Regions from separate parts of the Streptomyces sp. NPDC002817 genome, predicted to be linked through region 2. Evidence: riboswitches for the same ligand, from Rfam matches in the RefSeq annotation. Region 2 holds a riboswitch; the other holds the start of a gene.

Region 1 (3,401 bases), on a different contig from region 2:
GAGTTCATCGAGGTGCACGAGCCGCTCACCCAGGACGCGCTGCACACGCTCACCGCGCACGAGCAGTACGTGCCGGCCGAGATCGGCCCGACGGTCGACGACAACGGCGTGGAGCGCAAGGTGAAGGGTTCCGAGAAGCTGCGGGTCAAGCTGAGCAAGGCTTACTTCGGCGAGGAGTCCCAGATCCCCAAGCCGACCGCCGAGGAGTACAAGGAGATCACGAGCGGCCACGGCCACCACTGATCGCTGCGCTCGCCACGCGCGCCGAAGGGCCCCGTCCGAACAACGGACGGGGCCCTTTGCCGTGCCCTGCGGCTGGATAGGGTGGGGGCACACTCTTCTACGACATCCTGGAGCGGCCTTATGAGCGCTGTGACCCCCGCTGGAGGCGACATCGCGGCGGGCCGTTCCTGGCCCGACGTACTGAGCGCCCTGCTCGCCGGGCAGGACCTGAGTTCCGGTGACACGGCGTGGGCGATGGACCGCTTCATGAGCGGCGAGGCCACGGACGCCCAGATCGCGGGGTTCATGGTGGCGCTGCGGGCCAAGGGGGAGACGGTCGAGGAGATCACCGGTCTCGTCGAGGCGATGTACGCGCACGCGCAGCCGCTGGACATCCCCGGGCCGGCCGTCGACATCGTCGGCACCGGCGGCGACCGGGCGAAGACGGTCAACATCTCGACGATGTCCGCCATCGTGATCGCGGGCACCGGGGCGAAGGTCGTCAAGCACGGCAACCGGGCCTCGTCCTCGGCGAGCGGTTCCTCCGACGTCCTGGAGAAGCTCGGCATCAACCTGGACCTGTCGCCCGCGCGGGTGGCCCAGGTGGTGGACGAGGCCGGCATCACCTTCTGTTTCGCGGCCAAGTTCCACCCGTCGATGCGGTTCGTCGGCGGAGTCCGCCGGGATCTCGGGATCCCTACCTCGTTCAACCTGCTCGGCCCGCTGACCAACCCCGCGCGGGTCACCGCCTCGGCGGTCGGCTGCTTCGACACCCGGATGGCGGGGCTCATCGCCGGAGTGCTGGCCGAGCGCGGCTCCTCCGCGCTGGTCTTCCGCGGTGACGACGGTCTCGACGAGCTGACGACCACGGCCACTTCACGAGTGTGGATCGTCCGCGACGGCAAGGTGCGCGAGGAGGCCTTCGACCCGCGGGACGTCGGTCTCGAACTGGTGCCGGTGGAGGCGCTGCGGGGCGCGGACGCCTCGTTCAACGCCGAGGTCGCCCGACGTCTGCTGGACGGCGGGACCGGACCGGTGCGGGACGCGGTACTGCTCAACTCGGCCGCGGCGCTGATGGCGTTCGCACCGACGGAGGCACCGCTCGTGGACCAGATCCGGGCCGGCATGGTGAAGGCGGCCGAGTCGATCGACTCCGGCGCGGCCAAGCGGACGCTGGAGCGCTGGGCGGCGGCCAGCAACGCCTGACGTCCACCGATGGTCGTCCCGCGATCCGGACACGGGTTGCGGGACGACGATCACATCGCGTACGTTCCTGTACCAGGTCATGAGTGACAGTCATGAGGCCCCGGCCGACTGTCCGGCAACCCTCCGTCCGTGGCGGGGTGCCCCGGGTGAAGACCAGGCCGTAGGCAGCGAGGTCTACGGCAAGCGCGGGCCCCTCTCGAATCCAGGGGTCCTGGTCGTTCGAGGGAGTCTTCCGTGAGCAAGCGAATGCGATAGGGCTGCCGAGCCCCGCCTCCGCGCACCCTTTTCCTCACCTCCGCATGTCCTTCTTCGGCATGCTCTCTCACGGGAGTTCCCATGTCTGTCTCCACCGCTGCCGCCGCCCAGACCATTTGTGCCCCGCTGTCCGTTCTGGGAAGCGATGTCACCGTCCCGCTCGTCACCGGTGGCGAGGTCACCTACGCTGCCCTCGACTACGCGGCCAGCGCGCCCGCCCTGCAGCGCGTGTGGGACGACGTGGCGGCCTACGCTCCCTACTACGGCAGCGTCCACCGCGGCGCCGGCTACCTCTCCCAGCTGTCGACGGACCTCTTCGAGAACGCCCGGAACACGATCAGCGAGTTCCTGGACTGCCGCGCCGACGACCAGCTGATCTTCACCCGCTCGACCACGGACTCCCTGAACCTCCTCGCCCAGGCCCTCCCCGCCGACTGCCAGGTCTTCGTCTTCGAGACCGAGCACCACGCGAGCCTGCTGCCCTGGAAGGACGCCCGCGTCACCTACCTCAACGCCCCGCGCACCCCGCAGCAGGCCGTCGAGACCCTGGAGCAGGCCCTCGCCGCCCGGGACCCCTACGGATCGGCCCTGGTCTGCGTGACCGGCGCCTCCAACGTCACCGGCGAGCTGTGGCCGGTGCGCGAGCTGGCCGCCGCCGCCCACGCGCACGGCGCCCGGATCGTCCTGGACGCCGCTCAGCTGGCCCCCCACCACCCGGTCTCCGTGCAGGACCTGGACGTCGACTGGATCGCCTTCTCCGGCCACAAGCTGTACGCGCCCTTCGGCTCCGGTGTCCTCGCGGGCCGCGCCGACTGGCTCCAGGCCGCCGATCCCTACCTCGCGGGCGGCGGCGCCAGCCGCAAGGTCACCCGTCGTGAGGACGGCGGCGTGGACGTCGAGTGGCACGAGACCGCGGCCCGCCACGAGGCCGGCTCCCCGAACGTGATCGGCGCCTACTCCATCGCGTCGGCCTGCAAGGCGCTCACCGAGGCCGGCTTCGACACCCTGGTCGCCCGTGAGCAGTACCTGATCGAGAGGGTGAAGACAGGCCTCGCCGAGGTCCCGGAGGTCCGGATCCTCTCCCTCTTCGGGGACGACGCCCCGCGCGTCGGCGTGATCTCCTTCGTCGTCGAGGGCTGGAACAGCTCCCACTTCGCCGCCGCCCTCTCCGCCGAGTACGGCATCGGCGTCCGCGACGGTCTCTTCTGCGCCCACCCCCTCGTCCGCACCCTCCTCGGCAGCGACCCCCAGACCCAGGGCGAGTGCGGAGCTCCGGAGGCCGCGCCCGGCGAGAAGTCCCTCAACGCGATCCGGGTGAGCTTCGGTGCGGGGACGCCGGACGAGCACGTCGAGCGCTTCGTGACCGCCGTCAAGGAGCTCGTCCAGGACGGTGCGAAGTGGAAGTACCGCACGGAGGACGGCCGTTGCGTCCCGGCGGTCTGACCTGCTGACGGGCCTGCTATACCCTGCCTCCTCGACAGGTTCACGTTGACGGGGGAGCAGGAAGTGCAGGTGCTGCGCGCGACGGACCCACGCAGGATCGGCCCGTACGAGGTACGGGGCCGGCTCGGCTCGGGCGGCATGGGCGAGGTCTATCTCGCCGAGTCACGGGCGGGACTGCGGCTGGCGGTGAAGGTCGTGCGGTCCGAGTACGCCCAGGACCGCACCTTCCGCGCCCGGTTCCGGCAGGAGGTGCGGGCCGCGCAGACGGTCGGCGG
Region 2 (3,401 bases):
CGACCCGATCGCGGAGAGGCCGGAGACCAGCCCGCCGCCACCGCGCTTGGCGGACAGCGAGCCGTCCTCCTGAACCTCGTACGAGATCGGGCCGCGGTTGGACGCGACGAGCACCCGGGCACCCTGGTCAGCCTGCGTGGAAGCCATACGCCTCAACCTAGCCCGACCCGTAAACGCTCAAACGTACGGTTCGCCGTATACGGGCTCGTGGGCGCCGTAATACGGCCCTCCTCAGGCGACCTTCCGGGACGCGTACTCCACGATCTCCACCATCGGCGGCCGCTCCTCCGTGTCCACGGAGTACGTCCGCGGCTCGAAGCCGTCCGCGCCCCGCTCGAACTGGGTGAGGGAGGGGCGGATGAGGTGGCCGCGGGCCAGCCGCAGCTGGGCCGTGCGGTAGATCGCGGCGGACATCCGGCCCAGGGCCTGCCCGTCCTGGTGGCGGTGCTTGCGGACGCCCACGTCGACCTGGGCCAGCGCGTCCAGGCCCACCAGGTGCAGCGCGTCGACCAGCATGCCGAGCTCGACGCCGTAGCCCACCGGGAACGGCAGTTGTTCCAGCAGGGAGCGGCGGGCCGCGTACTCGCCGCCCAGCGGCTGGACGAAGCCGGCCAGCTGGGGCCAGTGCATGTTCAGCAGCGGGCGGGCCATCAGCTCGGTCACCCGGCCGCCCTGGCCCGCCGCGCCGCCCAGCGGGCGGTCGTACATGCCCTTGACGAGGTCGACGCCGGGGTCGGTGAGCAGCGGGCCCACGATCCCGGAGACGAAGTCGGAGGAGAACTCCTTCAGGTCGGCGTCGATGAAGCAGACGATGTCACCGCGGGTCACCAGCAGCGAGCGCCACAGCACCTCGCCCTTGCCGGGCACGGCCGGGAGACGGGGCAGGATGTCGTCGCGGTGGACGACGGTCGCCCCGGCCGCGGCGGCGACCTCGGATGTACGGTCGGTGGAGCCCGAGTCGACGACGACTATCTCGTCGACGAGCGGGACCTGCTGCATGAGGTCGTGACGGATCACGGAGACGATGTCACCGACCGTCTCCTCCTCGTTGAGCGCGGGCAGGACGACACTGACCGACTGGTTCGTGCGTTGCTTGGCGGCCAGGAGCTGGTGGAGCGGGCGATCAGTCAGGGACCAGGACCGGGTGGTCAGCCAGCGCTCGACTTCGTTCAGCACAGTGCGCGGCTCCTCTGCGTTCTCTCGGCGAGCATGCGTATCACCGTGTGATCCATCTCGCGGTTCGGACGACTATCTCAACTGTCCTGGTCGTCGGTTACAGTCTTGAACAACGCGGATGACCATCGCATGTCGAGGGTGGCCCGCCGTTCACACAACTTCATACCGCTCATCCAGAGGGGCAGAGGGATACGGCCCGATGAAGCCCCGGCAACCCTCCAGTCGGTTTCTCACGCGCGTGAGGCTCCCGACTCGGGAAGGTGCCAAATCCGTCTCACGGCGAGATGCGTCGTGAGGAAGATGAGGAAAGGGCCTCGCCTCTCATGGCTGCGCAGACTGTTGCAAGCACCACCGAAACCACCGTAGACCTCGGCCCGGCCGCGGCGCTCAGCTGCCGCGAGTGCGGTCACCGCGTCCCCCTCGGCCCGGTCTTCGCGTGCGAGGAGTGTTTCGGCCCGCTCGAGATCGCCTATGACTTCTCGGCCTATGACACCGAGGAGCTCCGCAAGCAGATCGAGGCGGGACCCGCGAACATCTGGCGCTACGCGCCGTTGCTGCCCGTCCCCGCGGACGTGGCCGACAAGCCCAACATCAACCCGGGCTGGACCCAGCTCGTCAAGGCCGACAACCTGGCCCGCGAGCTCGGTGTCACCGGCGGTCTGTATGTGAAGGACGACTCCGGCAACCCGACGCACTCCTTCAAGGACCGCGTCGTCGCCCAGGCCATCGAGGCCGCGCGCGCCTTCGGCTTCACCACCCTGTCCTGTTCCTCCACGGGCAACCTGGCCGGTGCCGTCGGCGCCGCCGCCGCCCGCGCCGGCTTCCGTTCCTGCGTGTTCATCCCGCACGACCTGGAGCAGGGCAAGGTCGTCATGGCCGCCATCTACGGCGGCGAGCTCGTCGGCATCGAGGGCAACTACGACGACGTGAACCGCTTCTGCTCCGAGCTGATCGGCGACCCGGCCGGCGAGGGCTGGGGCTTCGTCAACGTCAACCTGCGGCCCTACTACGCCGAGGGCTCCAAGACCCTGGCGTACGAGATCTGCGAGCAGCTCGGCTGGCGGCTCCCCGACCAGCTGGTCGTGCCGATCGCCTCCGGCTCGCAGCTCACGAAGATCGACAAGGGACTGCAGGAGCTGATCAAGCTCGGGCTCGTCGAGGACAAGCCGTACCGGATCTTCGGCGCCCAGGCCGAGGGCTGCTCGCCGGTCTCCGTCGCCTACAAGGCGGGTCACGACGTGGTGCGGCCGCAGAAGCCGAACACCATCGCCAAGTCGCTCGCCATCGGCAACCCGGCGGACGGGCCGTACGTCCTGGACATCGCGCGCCGTACCGGCGGTGCGGTGGAGGACGTCAACGACGAGCAGGTCGTCGACGCGATCAAGCTGCTGGCGCGGACCGAGGGCATCTTCGCGGAGACCGCGGGCGGTGTGACGGTCGGTGTCACCAAGAAGCTGATCGAGAACGGCCTGCTGGACCCGACGCTGACCACCGTTGTGCTGAACACGGGCGACGGACTGAAGACCCTGGATGCGGTGGCGGGTACGGGGCTCACTGCGACCATCCGCCCCAACCTTGACTCGTTCCGCGAGGCCGGCCTCGTCTAGGCCCCCGCAACCCTGACCGGAGGTTCAACCGTGAGCGTCAACGTCCGCATCCCCACCATCCTGCGCACCTACACCGGCGGACAGGCCGAGGTCGCCGCCGAGGGCGCGACCCTCGCCGAGGTCATCGCCGACCTCGAGAAGAACCACACCGGTATCGCGGCCCGCGTTCTGGACGACCAGGGCAAGCTGCGCCGCTTCGTCAACGTGTACGTCAACGACGACGACGTCCGCTTCGAGCAGGGCCTGGAGACGGCCACTCCGGACGGGGCCGGCGTCTCGATCATTCCGGCCGTCGCCGGAGGCTGACCGAGCCCGGTCGTTACCCTCGGTAATGCCGATTACCAAGAGTTCATCGAATTGCCCCCTCCGTGAGAGAAGCGGAGGGGGCAATTCTCTATGGTTGAGCGCGGTACAGTTGGGGAAGCTGCTCCACCCCCCATGCCAGCCGCATATGAGTTCTCGCTTCGGATGCGACGAGAAGTAGCCAAAGTGTGCGGTTCTTTTGTGAACTTTGTTCCTTTTGTGGAGCCCGACTTGCCCAGAATTCGGGCGAATTCTCACTACATTCCGGACCCTTCGCGTCCAGAATTCTCGTCCGATTGACCTGTTGCAGACGGC

What was found. Region 2 has a riboswitch for S-adenosylmethionine ahead of thrC (threonine synthase). Riboswitches for the same ligand answer to the same signal wherever they lie in the genome.
Region 1: linked by a shared signal. The riboswitch ahead of ACWD3I_RS33255 (aminotransferase class V-fold PLP-dependent enzyme) and the one ahead of thrC (threonine synthase) in region 2 are both predicted to bind S-adenosylmethionine.

What each region holds. Positions count from the first base shown of each region.
Region 1 is NZ_JBSFUY010000023.1:7,028-10,428, forward strand. It holds gene qcrB (cytochrome bc1 complex cytochrome b subunit) at 1-243, shown strand, start outside; gene trpD (anthranilate phosphoribosyltransferase) at 364-1,428, shown strand; SAM riboswitch class IV at 1,504-1,620, shown strand; gene ACWD3I_RS33255 (aminotransferase class V-fold PLP-dependent enzyme) at 1,765-3,126, shown strand; gene ACWD3I_RS33260 (protein kinase domain-containing protein) at 3,190-3,401, shown strand, end outside.
Region 2 is NZ_JBSFUY010000002.1:148,561-151,961, forward strand. It holds gene ACWD3I_RS03730 (alpha,alpha-trehalose-phosphate synthase (UDP-forming)) at 1-147, opposite strand, end outside; gene ACWD3I_RS03735 (glucosyl-3-phosphoglycerate synthase) at 232-1,176, opposite strand; SAM riboswitch class I at 1,343-1,483, shown strand; gene thrC (threonine synthase) at 1,500-2,783, shown strand; gene ACWD3I_RS03745 (MoaD/ThiS family protein) at 2,814-3,089, shown strand.